DNA from 3 places in the Nostoc sp. genome. Region 3 is predicted to be linked to each of the others. Evidence: predicted binding sites of a transcription regulator. Region 3 holds the regulator's gene; each other region holds the start of a gene.
The links. Region 3 encodes NtcA, which controls nitrogen genes in cyanobacteria. Its sites were predicted from a motif close to TNTGTANNNNNNNNTACANA; they were not measured.
Positions count from the first base shown of each region.

Region 1 (6,095 bases), on a different contig from region 3:
TAAAAGCAACGATCGCACCTTTTGTAGAGGAATAATCTAGGAGTTGTGGGTTTCCTTTATAAGCTGTTACTGATGTGGTATTGATAATAGAACTGCCTGCTTTTAAATGCTTGAGCGCAGCTTTAGTCATGAAAAACATCGAGAATATATTAGTGCGGAAAGTGCGCTCTAGTTGTTCTTTGGTAATTTCCTCAATACTATCTTGCGGATGTTGTTCGGCAGCATTGTTGATCAGAATATCGAGTTTGCCAAACTCATCAACTGTTTGTTGTATAGCTTGCTGACAAAAAGTTTCATCGCCAATATCGCCTGCGATAGTTACTGCACGACGTCCTTGTTTTTTTACCAAATCTTTTGTTTCTTTGGCATCGTCGTGTTCATTTAGGTAAAGAATCGCCACATCTGCACCTTCTTTAGCAAATGCGATCGCTACAGCACGACCAATACCACTATCTGCACCCGTAATCAATGCTACTTTATCTTGTAACTTGCCACTACCCCGATACTTGGCATCATCTGCCTTGGGTTTTGGCGTCATTTCTGATTCAACCCCTGGTGCTTCTTGTTGCTGTGGCGGTTGTAATTTTTTTTCTTTTTGCTCTTTTGATTTAGCCATAGGTTTTGTCTTGGTAATTCACCTAACCACGAAAAACAAGTACACAAGTTTCATTTGATGAAAGATTTATACTTTTCATCTGCTTTCAAGTTAACTATTATGTTGCTGTAATTTATCGCTCCCTAGAGGTAAAGTAAGCTGCAATTTGCTCAACCTTAAGACGGAAAATAAATTAAGGAAATAGTGAGAAACAAGATCCTCGACTTCTTTAAGAAGTCGGGAATCTGTGGGTTGCAATTATTACAAATCAAGTAGGATTGTTATAGTTTGATTTATTCTTGCCGACTTCCTTAAAATTATTGCAAAACTACCTAAATCCTGACACCTGGGCTATACCTCCAAACTAAACGTCCAAAAGTCTGCGTGGTGCGCTACATTGAGATTATTAGAGAGCAGAGATGATGACAACACTAAATATTTCCGAGTTAGAGCAGGTTGAAAAGTTTCGCCACTTACAATCAACTCTGCGCGATCGCTGGAAAACGATTGAGCTATTTGACAATAGTGAAGCGGATATTATAATTATTCCCTCCCTGAGTATCGACCAGCGCGAACTCCAAAAGATCGAAGGCTGCGAACATTATGAAGAAAGATTACTATTTTCCTTAATTCGGTTACAAAATCCCCGGACTCGGCTAGTTTATGTAACATCAGTACCGTTGCATCCTAGTATCATTGATTATTATCTGCAACTGTTGCCAGGAATTCCCTTTTCTCATGCTCGTAATCGCTTGCTGCTACTTTCTACTTACGATTCCTCTCTTAAGCCCCTCAGCCAAAAGATTTTAGAACGCCCCCGCCTCCTAGAGCGAATTCATCAATCTTTGAGGCTAGAGAAATCATTTATGATCTGTTACAACTCTTCGCACTGGGAAGGCGAATTGTCTGTAAAATTGGGTGTACCACTATATGCTGCCGCACCAGATTTACAGATTTGGGGGACAAAAAGTGGGAGTCGGCAAATCTTCAAGGAAAGCGGAGTACCGCATCCAGATGGGACCGAAAAAGTTTGGAATCATACAGATTTGGCAGAAGCTACCGGTGATTTGTGGGAACGACAACCGACATTACAACGGGTAGTGGTAAAACTCAACGAAGGCATTTCTGGAGAAGGGAATGCCTTGCTAGACTTTAGACCGATTGAGAATTTAGCACCAAGCAAAGCTACTCATGCCCAAAGGGTAGCAGCAATTAGCGAGCGCTTCTCAATAATGCGCTTTCAAGCAAAGCAAGAGACTTGGGACAATTTTTCGGGAAGAATCGGGGAATTAGGGGCGATCGCCGAAGCATTTGTGGAAGGCGAAATTAAGCGATCGCCCAGTGTTCAAGGGCGGATCACACCCACTGGCGAAGTGGAAATCCTTTCAACCCATGACCAAATTCTCGGAGGTCCCGACGGTCAAATTTATCTTGGTTGCCGCTTTCCGGCTGATGAAAGCTATCGGTTGCAATTACAGCAATTGGGATTACAAGTTGGCAGAAAGCTAGCAGAGAAAGGCACTTTAGAGCGATTTGGTGTAGATTTTATCGCCGTTGACAAGGGTAATGGAGAGTGGGATATTCAGGCGATCGAAATTAACCTGCGTAAAGGCGGCACAACTCATCCATTCATGACCTTGAAATTATTAACGAACGGTCGTTATGATCTTTCCACGGGCTTATTTTATAGTCAGCAAGGTCGTCCAAAATACTACATTGCCACTGACAATCTCCAAAAAGAGCGCTATCAGGGATTATTACCTAATGATTTGATGGATATCATCGCTCACCAGAGACTACACTTTGACAGTGGTACTGAAACGGGCACAGTCTTTCATCTTATGGGTTGCCTTTCGCAGTTTGGCAAGTTGGGATTAACCAGCATCGGTGATTCCCCCCAACAAGCACAAGATATTTATAACAAAGTTGTCAAAGTTCTGGATGAAGAAACCCGTAGCAATAATCATGATTTCTCGGCGTTTTCAGATTATTCCTTTCCCGTGGTTTGGGATGAGTATAGTTAAGGAATCTCCTTTACAACAGATGAATTGGCTCTAGGGGTGTACAACTGTACGCCCCTACCTATGTATCCGTATTAGGTATTTCGTGAAATGATATCAGGACTTACGCGTTGACAATAAATACCAAATATATATCAGGTGAAAAACCACATCTTTCGTAGGGATTTAGCATGCTAAACCCCTACAGCATCGTCTATTTACGACCAAAGGATAATTAAGAAAAGCCTGAAACAACCTATTTTTGTTAACGCAGATCATGATGAATTTGTACAGTACCTAAGTACCAGATATAAGACTCCGATCAGATTTATCAGTACTAGGCTCAATTAAGGTAAACGTCAAGCTAGCAACTTATATTGTCCGGGCGCGGGTTAATGAGGCGGAAAGTCCACTCCAGAAGAATTAGTCTGGAGAATATGATTCGCCACAGGTGACGATTTTATGAATGCTACGACAATTATGAAAAAAAGCTAAAATATACATCTATGTGGTAGCGGTTAAACTAAATTCGACCTGGGGCATTCCAAGTCATCAGAAGCATCGAAAAATGGCAAAGAATAATCAAACTGTTCTGACACTAACTTTATTAATCACAGCAAGTCTTATAGGTATATTTGCTGTTTTGGGCTGGATTGGATATTCGTTAACGCGGTCTAAGTCTGCGATTAAAAGCCCAGGAAGCACTGATTTAGTTAACACAACTACTAATCCTAGCTCATTGAAGCAAGTGGAAATTACCACAGCCCGCAATGTCGATTACAGCCAGTTGCAGAAATATTTGCAAAGCAAAGATTGGCAAGGGGCTGACCGAGAAACTTATCTAAGAATGCTAGATGTTGCAGGGACTAAGGCACAAGCGGAAGGTTCTATTGCCAAAGATGAAATGAATGCGCTTTCGTGTGTTGATTTGAAAACCATTGACAGGCTTTGGAGTACAGCCAGTGATGGGAAGTTGGGCTTTAGCGCTCAAGAAAAGATTTTGAGGGAACAAAAAAACGACTATCGCAAGATGTATGACGCAGTTGGATGGCAAACTTTAACAGGTGAGTGGCTAATTCAGTGGAACTATAATCAGCAAACTAAAAGATATGAGTATAAACCCGGCAAGGAACCAAACTTTAAAACCTTCCCCCCAGGACATTTGCCAACTGTGGAAAGAGGATATAATTTTGGTGTTTCTCTGGATGCGGCACTTACGAAGTGCGGTATTTAAGTTAGCACAACTTGCAGCCTTTCTTGCCAATCTAACTGCAACTGTAAATTAGCATTGCCGCTATTAATGGCAATTTCTACCCAGCTGTGACTGCCAACTAAAGCTATTATCTCTCCCACGTTGACATCACTGTAAGTTTCACAGCCTGGTATACTTAACCCGGCGGCTTGCACACACCAAGTTTTGCCTTGTACGTAACTTCCTGGAATGTTGCTCACTAAGTTGCCAAAATTGTCAATATATTGAATGCAACCCACTACACCTGTGGTTGTTTGCTTGCACTCGCCGATATCCAGTTTTACCAAACTTGCTGGATCAATTTCTTGTCCTAGCTGTTTGAGGAAGACGCCACTAGCAAGATTAGCCCCGATTGGTGCAAAGATATCTCTACCGTGAAAAGTCTTGCTTGGTTGAGGAGTTCGCCAATAGTTAAGATTTGTGAGTTCGACGGCTGCGATCGCTGGGCTTTGACTCAGTACCCCACTAAATATACCATTATCTGGGCCGACGAGAAACCCTTGAGCAAATTCTACTGCGATCGCTCGTCGCTTGCTTCCCACACCCGGATCTACTACTGCCACATGCACTGTCCCAACTGGGAAATACGGATAAGCATTCATCAGGCAAAACCGGGCTGCGGCGATATCTTGCGGCCCAATTTGATGCGTTAAGTCTACCACCGTCAGTCTTCTGTTGATTTGGGCTATAATTCCCTTCATTATGCCCACATAAACATCGCGATCGCCAAAATCGCTGAGTAAAGTCACGAGTGGTTGTTGATCTATCTGTTTCTTAGACATATTTTCGTGAAATTAATTATAAAAAAATATTTTTCTGTAGCAACAGTTACAAAATGTGTGCTATGTTAAGAATAGAAGATATAAAGCGAAAAATTAAAAAAGGTAATCACTATGAGTCAGAATAGACTACAAAGTGTGAGCAAAGGACAAGAAGTTCACAGAGCGAATATTCAAAAAAGCCTAGAGCATCGCTTGGAAGTAGCCAGAGCAAAGGGCGACGAACACCTGATTCGTCAACTAGAAGCTGAGATGACACATTTCAGCTAAATCAAGTTTTCATTGTTCATAGTTTTGTTGTGTAACCCGCTACGGCGGGTTTTTTGTTTTTATGGGCAGGACTTATACAAACAATAGCCGAAAAGAATGATTTTCACGTAGGGTTAATACCCTGCGGGAAGCTAAAGCTACATGAATTGCCCCTACCGTGTGTAGTTTTGCGTAAGTCCTAATGGGGTTTCCTAGCAATTTTGCTCTAATATATATAAGAGCGTTTTTCAATTAATTGAATTATCCCACTCCCCATCCTCACACTTCCGGCTCAACACCCAATGCTCGTAACTGTGCTGCCAAGCGTTCAGCCCGTTGCAGGGCAGTTTCTTTGACTTCTCGCTCTTGCTCGGCTCGTAAGTGTTCTTGTTCAGCTCGTAAGCGTTCTTGCTCGGCTCGTAAGTGTTCTTGTTCAGCTCGTAAGTGTTCTTGTTCAGCTCGTAAACGTTCTTGTTCAGCTCGTTCTGCGCCAGTCGGAATCATATTCCCTGTAGCATCACACCACCTAAGCCAAACATCCCGCTTACCTTCATACGCACCTTCCCACAAACATAAACCTAGCTCAACTTCAGTCAGCCATTGCTCACTCATGGGTATGTATTGCCGCCCTCGCAACTCGTACATTTGTAGAACTTCACCACGAAGTTGCCGAGTTGGGTCAAAGATAATGTAGTACATTACCCGCATCCTGGCATACTCTAAGATTTTCCGTCCTGTTTCATTGCCTTCTCGATTTGAAACAATTTCAATCACCACCTCTGGCGGTTTACCAAAGTCCCAGAAGAAATAAGAACGATGCCGTTTTTCCCACCAGTTTTCAGCTACTTGTACATCCAGGCTCAAGAATACATCAGGCACAATCGGCGGTTGCTTGCTACTGGGAAATAACCCCACATTGGCCGCCACGAGAAATCCTTGGGCATTATTTGCGCCGTTCCAAGAACTGTAAAGGGTTTCTGTCAGTAGCCGTTGTTGTTTTTCAGATGGTAGATTATCCAAGGGTTCATCGTCCTCTGTTACCAAATGACTAACATCTGGTAACAAATCTTCTGGTAATAAGCCAGCGTCTGTCAAGGTGATAGATTCACTCATAAGGAATTCTGGGGATAGCAGCTTAACTCTATTGTGGCAGCAGGATAAATTCCCTTAAATAATTCGTAATTCGTAATTAAAGACATTTTCAGACGTTCACGTAGCGT
Region 1 covers NZ_JBTYKD010000083.1:17,845-23,939, forward strand. The annotation lists gene ACYTXL_RS09540 (SDR family oxidoreductase) at 1-616, opposite strand, end outside; gene ACYTXL_RS09545 (peptide ligase PGM1-related protein) at 1,018-2,619, shown strand; gene ACYTXL_RS09550 (GUN4 domain-containing protein) at 3,164-3,829, shown strand; gene ACYTXL_RS09555 (SAM hydrolase/SAM-dependent halogenase family protein) at 3,826-4,629, opposite strand; gene pirA (arginine synthesis PII-interacting regulator PirA) at 4,741-4,896, shown strand; gene ACYTXL_RS09565 (Uma2 family endonuclease) at 5,155-5,988, opposite strand.
Region 1: the regulator NtcA is predicted to act here: its motif matches at 4,663-4,682, upstream of ACYTXL_RS09555 (SAM hydrolase/SAM-dependent halogenase family protein).

Region 2 (6,095 bases), on a different contig from region 3:
GCAGGCGGGTTATAAGGTTGTCATCCTTGATAATCTAGTCTATGGGCATCGTGACCTGGTAGAAAAGGTTTTACAGGTAGAACTGATAGTAGGGGATACAGGCGATCGCGCCTTGCTCGATCACCTCTTTAAAACCCGCGATATTGCAGCTGTGATGCACTTTTCTGCCTATGCCTACGTGGGAGAATCGGTGACTGATCCTGCCAAATATTACCGAAATAACGTCGTTGGCACTTTGACGCTGTTAGAAGCAATGCTGACGGCATCTGTGAAGAAATTTGTCTTTTCTTCTACCTGTGCTACCTACGGTGTACCTGAATTTGTACCCATTCCAGAAACCCATCCCCAAAATCCGATTAATCCCTATGGCGCTACAAAACTGATGGTAGAGCGGATTCTCTCTGATTTTGATGTTGCTTACGGTTTGCAATCAGTGCGTTTCCGTTATTTTAATGCTGCTGGTGCTAATCCCAGTGGCTTACTGGGCGAAGATCACAACCCAGAAACCCATTTGATTCCCTTGGTGCTGATGACAGCTTTAGGCAAACGAGAATCTATCTCAATTTTCGGCACAGATTACCCTACACCCGATGGTACTTGTGTTCGTGATTATATTCATGTTAATGACTTAGCAGATGCCCATATTTTGGGATTGGAATATTTATTAAAAGGTGGGGATAGCGAAGTTTTTAATTTAGGTAATGGCAGTGGCTTTTCTGTCAGAGAAGTAATTGCCGCCGCCGAACAGGTAACAGGAGTTTCGATACCAGTAGAAGAACGCGATCGCCGTCCTGGCGATCCTCCAATTCTCATTGGCACCAGCGATCAAGCCAGAACAATTTTAGGCTGGCAACCTCAGTATCCATCTATCCAAGATATTGTTGCTCATGCGTGGCAGTGGCATCAAAAGCGACATAAATAAAAGTTTGGAGTTTGGAGAGACGCGATTAATCGCGTCTGTACAGGAGTTTGGAGTTAGTAAATTTTAGATTTTTCCTTCAATCAAAAATTCAAAATCTAAAATAGTTAAATCTTGAATTCATAACTCTCAACTCCTCACTCTTAACTACTCCCCACTCCCTCTCATGTTTTGCAGTACAACAAATAAGATGCCAATAAATCCGAGGATTGGAAGTGCGATCGCCCAAAGTGGTAATTTTTGAGATTCACCTTCTCCTAAATCACCATTGACATCTTGCCGATTCCGTGAATCATCTGTAGAGCCATCTGCCACAGTCACTTCAAATTTCAACTTAAACGGTTTAAATCTTGCCCCAGAAACTGGTTTACCATTTAGTTGCAACTCATAAATCCCTGGCTTGGGAAAAACAACTTCCGCACCTGGGATGCCTTTATAGCGTTCAGCCGCCACAGGTTCTAACGCTGGTTCTAGGAGTGGTGGCTCTCCGGCTGCATAGGGTTTGGCATAAACAGCTAACCGACAATTACACTGTGCCAAGGGAATCACCTTTCCACCTCTGCGGGTAAGTGCAAACCAGGTTTGGCTAGGTTCTCCAGCACTGGGATTATCATTTGGTTCAATGTGGAGGGTGGCACCTACATCTGCGGCTACCTCCACCTGATGAGCAGCAACAGGGTAAAGATTAGTTATCGATATAACTAAGGAACCCAGGAATAATAAATACTTGATTGTTCCTTTGTTTAGGTAATCTCTTTGTTTTTGACTCGTTGGGATTGAGCCAAAAAACAAGGATGATTTACCGCGATTTGGTTGGGGGGACATAAAACTTTTCTACGGCTAACTTTGACCAAAAAAAGCGCGAACGTACTAGCAAGACACAGAGGGTAACAATTACCATTAGTACTGCCGCTAATTTATTTCCCCAAGTTGATTCCAAGGAACCCAGGTAATGGGAACCAATCAACACAGTATGAATGGCACTCAAGAGCAAAGCTGGCACACCCAATAGATGAATCTGTCGCCAACGCTTGCCCAAAGATTTCTGCAATGATTCCCAACTTGTAAAAGCGGCGGGGGACATTAATAACAATGCTACAGCACCCGCAGCCATACCCCACTGAAATTCTGGCGGCATAAAATCAAAGGCGGTAAAATTCCATTGCAATGAGTGTTCGATCATGTGGGCGGTGTGAACTACAGAAAGCACAAAAGCTCCCACTCCCAAGCCCCGTCGGTAACGCAGTGGTGATGCCCACAAGCCACTAATGGGACGCGCAATTAACGCCAAGATTAAGCAGATTAAGGCGGCGTGTCCGGTGTAATCTACCATTGTGTCACCAGTCCGCAACAAGGTGATCACGCCAATAATCAGTGTCACCCAACCGCCTAATCGAAATAACTGACTGCGCCTATCTTTACTTACCAATGATGTAGAAACGCCTACGCCTAGCATCGTGGGCAGGGTTCCCAAGCCAAAAGCCAGCATAATTGCCCCACCCATCCATAAATTGCCAGTTTCAGCAGCTTTAATTTGGGCAGCATAGAGGAAACCACAGGGCATTAAACCCCAAGTCATCCCTAAAAGCATTGGCGTCCACCATTTGGCTTTTAAGGAAAGCTTAACCATTCCTGTGCTGAGGCGATCGTGTAAACTACCTTGCAATAGGGGATGTAATACGGGAATGTGCGGCAGCAAATCGGGTTTTACTTGTCCTAAGCCAAACCAAATCAGCATTACACCAGTCAAAATTGCCATCCAACGCCGTAAGTCGCTGCCAACACCCGCTAGCTGTCCACCTTGCAGCAATACCGAACCTAGCGCCCCAATGCCAGCACCGACTAGACCATAGCTCAACATCCGCCCCAGATTTAACAGGATATGAAATTTTAATTGCTGTTGCCAAGTGTCGGACTTTTCTAAAGGTGATGTCTGTTTCGGCTGATGAGACAGAGAAAACGCCACCGTTAGGGGGCCACACATCCCAAAGCAATGGCCAAAACTCCCCAGGAAACCCAGGATTGCGATCAGCAACAAATCTACCATAAAAAAAGTCCTGAGTTCTGAGTCATGAATCCTGAGTGTCAGAATAAAGATTTTGAAGAATTAAGAAGAAATTCTTTTCTCTTCTTCTTTGCTCAGTACTCAGCACTCCTCTAGTGCGGCAGTGTAAGTTAAGTTGCGATCGCTGTCAAAAGACGAACTGTCAAACTTGATGTTTATTCTAGGAAAGAAAGCCTGAGTGTAAAACTCCCTACACACAAACTTCTGAGAGCCACTGCTGCTTACCTTCTGGCGCGGGAGTGGCTTCACTCGGTATCCATATTAATGAGAATACTTAACCCGGATTTCTCACGAGTGAGAAAAAACGACTTGGATTAGCAAAATTTGAAATGATTAGACTACTTCTATTGCTTGTACTGAGCGTTCGCGTAGCGTCTCGTAGAGAAGCCGTTGGCGCAGCCTCTTGTAGAGAAGTATTGGGCATTGGTATTTACAAATGACAAATGACAAATGACTAATTTTGAACTTCCGGCAACCAAATAATAAACGTAGTCCCCGGCGCATTGGGTGAAGTTAGCTGAGAGTTGATTGCAGGGCTGAAAACCTCGATTTCGCCCTGCATTTGCTCTATTAATTGTTTGGCGATCGCTAACCCCAAACCTGTACCTGGGATATCTGTTTGCGCTTGTACACCCCGATAATGTCGTTCTCCAAGATGCTCGAAATCTTGGGGTGGAATGCCAGGACCGTTGTCACTGATGACAATTCCCTGAAAATTAGCTTTTTCTTCCCCCGCCTGAATTAAAATTTTACCCCCAGTGGGAGTGTATTTCAAGGCATTATCGATGATGTTATTTAATACCTCTCGTAATGCTTTGACGTTGGCACGTACTAGGGGGGAATTCTGTTGAATTTCAGTTATTAGTTTTAGCTTTCGCTCTTGGGCGATCGCTTGGGCTGATATCAATAATGGTTCTAATATATTTGCTAGCGAGCAGTCAACTGCTTTATCTCCCGTTCCTGGCAATAATAACGGCGGTTTAGCAGATTTTTGGATAGTTGCTTCTACAAAAACTTCATTTTCCCCCAGATGTAGTGGTGCTAAATCTGCCTCTGTCAAGTCAATTACTTGATCAAATTGTTGCAGCAGTTCTTCGAGGCGATCGCTTTCCCGCACAATACTATTTGCCACATTCCGGTTCGCGTCCGCTGGTTGCAGTCGTTTCAATAGCAGTTTGCCAAAAGTCCGCAATGCCGTTAATGGGTTACGAAACTGATGCAACAGGTTATCTAGCAAATCGCGCTGTTTTTCTTGGAGAATTTGTTGCTCACGCAATTGCTGCTCAAACCATGCCCGTCGCTGATCTAAAATACAAGCGATCGCTAACGTTTGGGCTATCTGTTGAATCTGACTTTCCTCGTGTTCATTCCATACGCGGTCTTCCCTACCTGTCACCAGTAACCCCATCATCACACCCTCATAGACCAGAGGTAAAACAATTTGGTTGCCACTAAATAAGTATTCCTCTTTTAGATGGGGCCCAGAGGCATCTGGTATCTCCGACTCCCGTGACGAAGTTGGAGATTCTGACCTTGGTGTTAATAACCTTCTCTGAGTATGGGGTAATACAAACACATTTCCAACTTGAAGTTGCTTGTGTACGGTCGCTTCCGCAGTCTCCTCCCCCGGCGGTAATAATGCTGTTTCCGGGTAAATCACCACAGGAATCAGTTTGGCCTCACCTGAAGGAGTCTCTACCAATTCTTGTGTTAGGTACACAATACTTAAAGTTGCTCCCAGCCCTTGGGTTAGCAGCGCTATTTGCTCTCGACACAGAGCAAGAAAATCGGAACTGGCAGACATTAACATTTTTTAGCTCTTGCTCAAGATTACAGATTTTGAGGCATGATTAAGAGAGGATACTTAGTTTTTACCTCACTCATTTCATAAAGCTTAACTAAAATCTTCTTCGTGATGGTTTCTACCTGGGGATTATATCCTTATGTGATTTTATTTTCTCTATCTTCAAAGATATTAATTTTCTTATATGAAAAGGTTAAAAACTATTGATATTTTGAACTAGAACCTATATAATGACGACAAATTTTGTAGCTATTACTACAATCTCTAGCTTGAAAGAGGAGGACAAGATATTGGCAAGGAGACGCAAAAGGAAGAGTCGTCGTCGTCAGGAAGGACGGCGGATTCTGGAACATGTGCCTCAATATAGCATCGAAAGTGGCGAAGAAAAACCTGTGACAGCAGCGAGAAGATTCATTCAAGCTGAAGGTATCTTGCCACCTGCGTTGCTACTGGTAAAACGAAATGAACACACCACAGATCGTTATTTCTGGGCAGAAAAGGGACTGTTTGGTGCTCAATACGTAGAGGAAAACCATTTCTTGTTTCCTAGCTTGAGGGTGTTAGAACCTTCACCAGGTCAAGAACCTCTTACTTTAGCTACTCGGTGAACCATAGATGGTCATCTTTGGCATTGAATGATGGCTTCTGACTATCATTAACTGGCAAAATTGCTAAGTTTATGCAAAATTTAATTTTTTTTTAGTTTCTAGCTGATTTGCCAGTCAAGCTAGTCCAGGTAGTTAGAAAGTCAACTTGTCTCAAACCACGCTAAATAGCATGGGTTGATGCTATTTTGATGATGCAAAAAGGAGTGAGTATAGAGCCAAGCGTGTTTAAAAGCGCTAGTGAAGTTGCGCTCTTATGCCGTGGATTGTTAAGCAAGCTCTGTCAACAAATTTAAGTTAATGAATTTAAATTTTTCCCCACGACATAAGTTGTGGGGAAAATTGACAAAGCAGCAGCCTTGATTTCCTCCTTCCTACTTTGCATTGCCTAAAGAGTAGGTCAGGTCAGAAGTCTGCATATCATAGTCAAGAGATGGTTACAAAAATCAACAATTATTCACCAGCCTTTAGCTGTAGAGTCCTCTGTAACTCACTGACTTCATCTCGATGGCCAACTACAGTGATCTTACTTGAGGAGGTTTGGTCGCTCTGAGTTGTTTCTACTTTCAGCGACACCTTCTCAAGTCTTCCAGATTTTTGCCAATAAAATAGACCGCTTAAAGGCGACAGCAGTACCATAGCCAGAACAAGGGTACTGAGGCTAGGAAAAAGCAGGGACACGACTAATGATAGACAAACAAT
Region 2 covers NZ_JBTYKD010000365.1:19,069-25,163, reverse strand. The annotation lists gene galE (UDP-glucose 4-epimerase GalE) at 1-922, shown strand, start outside; gene ACYTXL_RS30705 (hypothetical protein) at 1,067-1,744, opposite strand; gene ACYTXL_RS30700 (urease accessory protein UreH domain-containing protein) at 1,719-2,966, opposite strand; gene ACYTXL_RS30695 (hypothetical protein) at 3,259-3,408, opposite strand; gene ACYTXL_RS30690 (sensor histidine kinase) at 3,439-4,794, opposite strand; gene ACYTXL_RS30685 (DUF3155 domain-containing protein) at 5,079-5,396, shown strand; gene ACYTXL_RS30680 (cofactor assembly of complex C subunit B) at 5,847-6,095, opposite strand, start outside.
Region 2: the regulator NtcA is predicted to act here: its motif matches at 5,031-5,050, upstream of ACYTXL_RS30685 (DUF3155 domain-containing protein).

Region 3 (6,095 bases):
GAGTTACATCCGCAGCTAAGGTTACACCCTGCGCTGTTGTCAATGCGGCCAATATAGTCGGATATTGTACACCTGGATTATTCCCTGCGCCTCCACTCAAGCTCAGAGTGTAAGCTCCTGGACGTGTCACCTCTCCGGCAACAAAAATATTGATGGGACGAGGCGATAACAGATTGACTGAGATTAACGGACGTTTGAGGAAGCGAGAATATCTTCTAGCAATTTCATCAGATGCCTGTTCAGCTGTTAGCCCGAGGACTGACACACTGCCAATTAAAGGTAGGTTTATAGCTCCACCTGGCGGAACTTGGTATTCACCTGTATATTCGGGGACTTCAAATACATTTACACGGATGAGATCCCCGCCTCCTAATGAATAATTAGTATCTAATTGTGTTGGTGTGCTTGGTGTTTGTGTAGTTGGTGGTAATGGTTGTCCCTGAGCTAGACTGACACATGGCACAGCGATATTGACAGCACTTAACAAAGCCACACCCACAACTGGCTGAGTTAGGAATTTAAACAAACTTGTGTTAAGCATATTTACCTGAGACTCTGAAACTACGATCAATAAAGTACTGTCTAAACATTTTTATTTTGACTATACCTAAGTATTCAAGTTCCCCGACACTCTTATTTTCCTCGAAAAGTGTGATTTTCCGGAGGAAATTTATTTATTGAATTTGAACTTTTAGTGAAGTTCACTTAAAGTTAACGCTGCGGAAATACAGGAATTATCAAAAAATATTCGATTTACCCAACTAAAGGCAGTCTATACAATAAATTGTCTATTAACCAATAAATACAAATAACCTTAAAAAGAGATCGGAATTTGATTTTATGTGGGTTGGCTTGAGAAAGATCAACTCAAAAAGGCAGGGTTTTTGGGTTTTGTTCCTCAAAGTAACCCAAAATTTCCTATTTGGCAAGAAGCAAGAAGACTAATTCAGTGAATTATTTTTTCTTTGGATTTCTTGAATAAAAAATTCTTCTAGGGAGCGACGCGACAAGCTCATGGCAATAATTTTACCATCCATGAGACGAAGACTGGCGAGGAAATCATAGTAATCATCTTGTAGTGTACCTTGCCAGGAACTATCAGGCTCAAATCTGAGAGTGGGTATCCATTTTTTGAGAATTTCCCAGTCACCACCTCGACCTTTGACATGATATGTGTTTTCGCCGCCTAAGAGTTCATTTAGGGAACCAGAGCAAACTAGTTCACCTTGAGCGAGGATGGCAATGCGATCGCAAATCTGTTCTACTTCACTAAGAATGTGGCTATTGAAAAAAATCGTCTTACCAGCTGCTTTTAGCGCCAGGATAATTTCCCGCATTTGGTAGCGTCCCACCGGATCAAGACCAGACATCGGTTCATCCAGAAAAACTAAATCTGGCTCGTTAATTAACGCCTGTGCCATACCAACACGCTGTAGCATTCCTTTAGAATAGCGGCGCAGGAGCTTTTTGCGGGCATCGGTTTGGGATAAACCCACTAATTCCAGCAGTTGGGGAATGCGTTGGCGTTGTACACTGTTGGGAATTTGGAATAGTCCAGCCGCTAGCTGCAAAAATTCCCAGCCGGTGAGATAGTCATACAAATAGGGATTTTCGGGCAGATAACCGATATGTTGCTTAACACTGCGATCGCCTATAGGCTTACCTAATAATAATCCCCGTCCAGAGGTAGGACGAATAATTCCCAGCAACAATTTTAAAAGAGTGGTTTTACCCGCACCATTTGGCCCCAGCAACCCAAAGGTTTCGCCTTTGTAAACTGTTAAAGAACAGTTTTTCAGAGATACGACTTTTTGATTTAGCCAAAAACCAGTGCGATAGACTTTTCGCAACTCAGAAGTTAGGACTACTGGTGGAGTGTCAGTCGTATTAAGTTGAGAATCAGGGTCATCTGCAAGAGACTTCATCTCGGTTCAACTACCATTTACCAGCTTGGTATTAATTACAAGTTACCCGGTAGCCTGATAATAACCATCACTACCCGCTGTGTCAATTATCTCAAACTGGGAAGTGGGAAGTGGGGAGACAAGGGAGACAAGGGAAGAATTTTTCCAATGCTCCATTTGACTCCTTTTATAGAACGCCCTTAGAACTGGGAATTACGCCAGCACGACGGGGGTCGATTTCCACCGCCAGCCGCGTTGCCCTGGCAAACGCCTTAAATGTTGCTTCAATAATGTGATGGGAATTAATGCCATCCAGTTGCCGAATGTGCAGTGTCATTTGGCTATGGTTTACTAATGCCACAAAGAATTCTCGCACTAACTGGGTGTCATAGGTTCCTACCCGTTGAGTAGGAATTTGCAAGCCGTAGCTGAGGTGAGGACGTCCAGAAAAGTCTAGCGCTACCTGAACTAAAGCTTCATCTAGTGGTGCAAGAAAATTACCAAAGCGGACAATGCCTTTTCTGTCGCCTAGTGCTTGGTTCAAAGCTTGCCCTAAGGTAATGCCTACATCTTCGTTGGTGTGATGGTCATCAATTTCCCAGTCTCCCTTGGCTTGGACATCTATATCAATCAGCCCGTGGGAGGCAATTTGATGCAACATATGATTCAAAAACGGAACACCTGTTGCTGCTGTGCAGGTTCCTCTACCATCCAGGTTGATGGTAACTTGCACATCGGTTTCACCAGTGGTGCGGTGAACAGTGGCAATCCGAGGGGTTTTAGTTGACTGATCGTAGTTTGAAGAATTAACTTTGCTAATTTCCATAGGGAAAGGGGCATAGGGCATAGGGCATGGGGAATGGAAAATGAGGAATGGGCAAGAATTTTACTAATACTCAATGCCCCATGCCCAAATTATCTTACATTCCCATAATTTCATATCCTGCATCTACATACAGAACTTGTCCGGTAATGCCACTGGACAAATCACTACACAAGAAAGCCGCAGCATTGCCCACTTCTAGCTGAGTGACGGTGCGTCGTAGGGGAGCTACTTCTTCTACATGATGAATCATATCCAATATTCCGCCGACTGCTGAAGATGCCAAGGTGCGGATGGGGCCTGCGGAAATGGCATTGACGCGGATATTTTGTGGCCCTAGTTCAGCCGCCAAGTAACGCACACTCATTTCTAACCCCGCTTTGGCAACTCCCATGACGTTATAGTTGGGGATTGCCCTGACACCGCCTAAATATGTCAGGGTGACGATACTACCTCCCTCTGTCATCAAAGGTTTTGCTGCACCACTTAACTGCACCAGCGAGTAGGTACTGATTTCTAAGGCGGTGTTGAAGCCAGAACGAGAGGTTTGGCTAAAATCTCCAGTTAAATCGTCTTTACTAGCAAAGGCCAGACAATGGATCAGGATATCTAGCTTTTCCCACTGATCGCGGATTGTCTCAAAGGTAGATTTAATTTGTTCGTCATTTTGGACATTACAGGGAAGAAATAAGCTGGGGTTGAGAGGTTCTACTAACTCCGCAACTTTTTTCTCCATCTTGCCACGTTCATCCGGCAGGTAAGTAATACCCAGGCTTGCTCCGGCTTTGTGCAGCTGTTGGGCGATGCCCCAGGCGATCGAGCGGTTATTGGCAATACCTGTAACAAGGGCATTTTTTCCAGTCAGATTTAGCATAGAAATTGTTAATGCGATCGATCATTAGGAGCATACTAGAATCTGAGGCACGTTTTGTCTTTGTTTTACACAGGATTTGCAAAAATGAATATTGGTAAGGGTGTTTGCTATGACAAAATTCTTGATTTTTCCTAAAGATTTTATCAATTTATCTTTATTTGTTCTTCAAAAAACCCTTTTGAATACAGCTATTGTAACTACTTATCAACAAGTAGTAGCTGAAAGGATCAACAATTATGTATCATTATAAACAAAGAGTTATGAAGATATTAATTTGAGTATAGGAAAGTACAGAAAGGTTGACGGTGCTTTATTCATTTTTCGGGTGTATTCTTAGGTAATCAGTTTTTGTTTTTCCGGCATTGGGTAGGGGAAGGGAGATGATCGTGACACAAGATAAAGCCCTAGCAAATGTTTTTCGTCAGATGGCGACCGGGGCGTTTCCGCCAGTTGTGGAAACGTTTGAACGCAATAAAACGATCTTTTTTCCTGGCGATCCTGCCGAACGAGTTTATTTTCTTTTGAAAGGTGCTGTTAAACTTTCCAGGGTGTACGAGGCAGGAGAGGAAATAACGGTAGCGCTGCTGCGGGAAAATAGTGTTTTTGGTGTATTGTCATTGCTGACAGGAAATAAGTCGGATCGGTTTTACCATGCGGTTGCATTTACGCCTGTGGAATTACTGTCAGCGCCAATTGAACAGGTGGAGCTAGCACTCAAGGAAAATCCAGAATTATCAATGTTAATGCTGCGAGGTCTGTCTTCGCGCATTTTACAAACGGAGATGATGATTGAAACTCTCGCTCACCGAGATATGGGTTCTAGGTTAGTAAGTTTTTTGTTGATTCTTTGTCGGGATTTTGGGGTTCCTTGTGCAGATGGAATCACTATTGATCTGAAGTTATCTCATCAAGCGATCGCAGAGGCAATTGGTTCAACTCGTGTTACCGTTACTAGGCTACTAGGAGATTTGCGGGAAAAAAATATGATTTCTATCCACAAAAAGAAGATTACTGTGCATAAACCTGTTACTTTAAGTAGGCAGTTCACATAAAAGCAATTGGAGAAAGGGGAGTCGGCACCTGTTGTGTTTTGAAAAATGACACTAATAGCTAGAGGTAAATCTAAAATTGAGTAATTTCAGCTATTGTCAATTTCCACTTCTCCACAGACAATACTTAAAAGTAGTAGGCTGTATCTGGAAGGATTTCGGTAGCTAAAGATGACCACCGGATACATCCTCATCGCAGCAATTTTAATTCTGGGAGGCGTGATAGCAACCGTGGGCGATCGCATCGGCACACGAGTTGGCAAAGCTCGCCTCTCACTTTTTAATCTTCGTCCGAAAAATACTGCTGTACTGGTAACTATTTTTACGGGTGGTTTGATTTCCGCATCAACTTTAGGGATTTTATTCGCTGCTGACGAAGGCTTGCGAAAGGGAGTTTTTGAGTTAGAGGATATTCAAACAGACCTCAGACACAAGCGGGAACAGCTAAAAATCGCAGAAACTCAGAAAAGTCAGGTAGAGAGTGAGCTAAATCTTGCAAGAATTGCCCAAGGAAAAGCACAACAAGACTTGCAAGTAATCAATCAATTCTTACAGGCGGCGAATGCCAAACAACGCCAAACACAAGCTCAGTTGAACCGCACCATTAGTCAACAAGCCCAAACTCAAACTCAACTCCAACGCACTCAAGGGCAGCTAGATCAGGTTGTAACTCAGTACCAAAAAGCCATAGCTGAATTGCAAAGCGTTTACAATCAGAGAAAGCAGCTACAGGCGGCAGTTGAGCTACTGAAAACAGAACGTCAACGGCTGTATGCTGAAGCTAAAAAAGCGATTGACGATGCCAAAACAGCTATTGAAAAACGCGATCGCGAACTTGCTAACCGTCAAGAAGGTATAGAAGTGCGCGATCAAAAAATTGCCCAACTCGATCAACTAATTCAAAAGCGTAATCTCGAAGTTGCAGCGCGAGAGCAAGTGATTGCCACACGGGAATCGCGCCTCAAAGAATTGGAAGGACAACAGGAGCAATTAGAACTGGAAGTTGCAAGGCTGGAAAAATATTATCAGTCTTACCGCGACCTGCGTCTGGGTAAGCTAGCCTTAGTTCGCGGCCAAGTTCTGTCTGCTGGTGTAGTTCGTGTTACCCAACCTGGTGCTTCTCGTCAGGCAGTCGTACAGCTTTTACAAGAAGCCAATCGCAACGCCAGTCTGGAATTAAGTGAGCCTGGTGGAAATCTGGCAAATGTAGAGCTACTGCGCGTGACCCAGGATAGGATTGAGAAATTGAGCAAGCAGATTGCCGATGGTCAAGAATACGTAATGCGAATTTTCTCGGCTGGTAATTACGTTAGGGGAGAAAAGCAGATAGAATTTTTCGCCGATACAGCGCGGAATCAATTGGTTTTTTCGGGAGGCGCAGTGCTGGCAACAACTACTACCGATTCCAAAACCATGACATCCTATCAGTTACAGCAGCGTCTAGA
Region 3 covers NZ_JBTYKD010000229.1:1,002-7,096, forward strand. The annotation lists gene ACYTXL_RS21685 (polysaccharide biosynthesis/export family protein) at 1-541, opposite strand, end outside; gene ACYTXL_RS21690 (ABC transporter ATP-binding protein) at 942-1,925, opposite strand; gene hisB (imidazoleglycerol-phosphate dehydratase HisB) at 2,092-2,730, opposite strand; gene fabI (enoyl-ACP reductase FabI) at 2,825-3,601, opposite strand; gene ntcA (global nitrogen regulator NtcA) at 3,982-4,653, shown strand; gene ACYTXL_RS21710 (DUF3084 domain-containing protein) at 4,822-6,095, shown strand, end outside.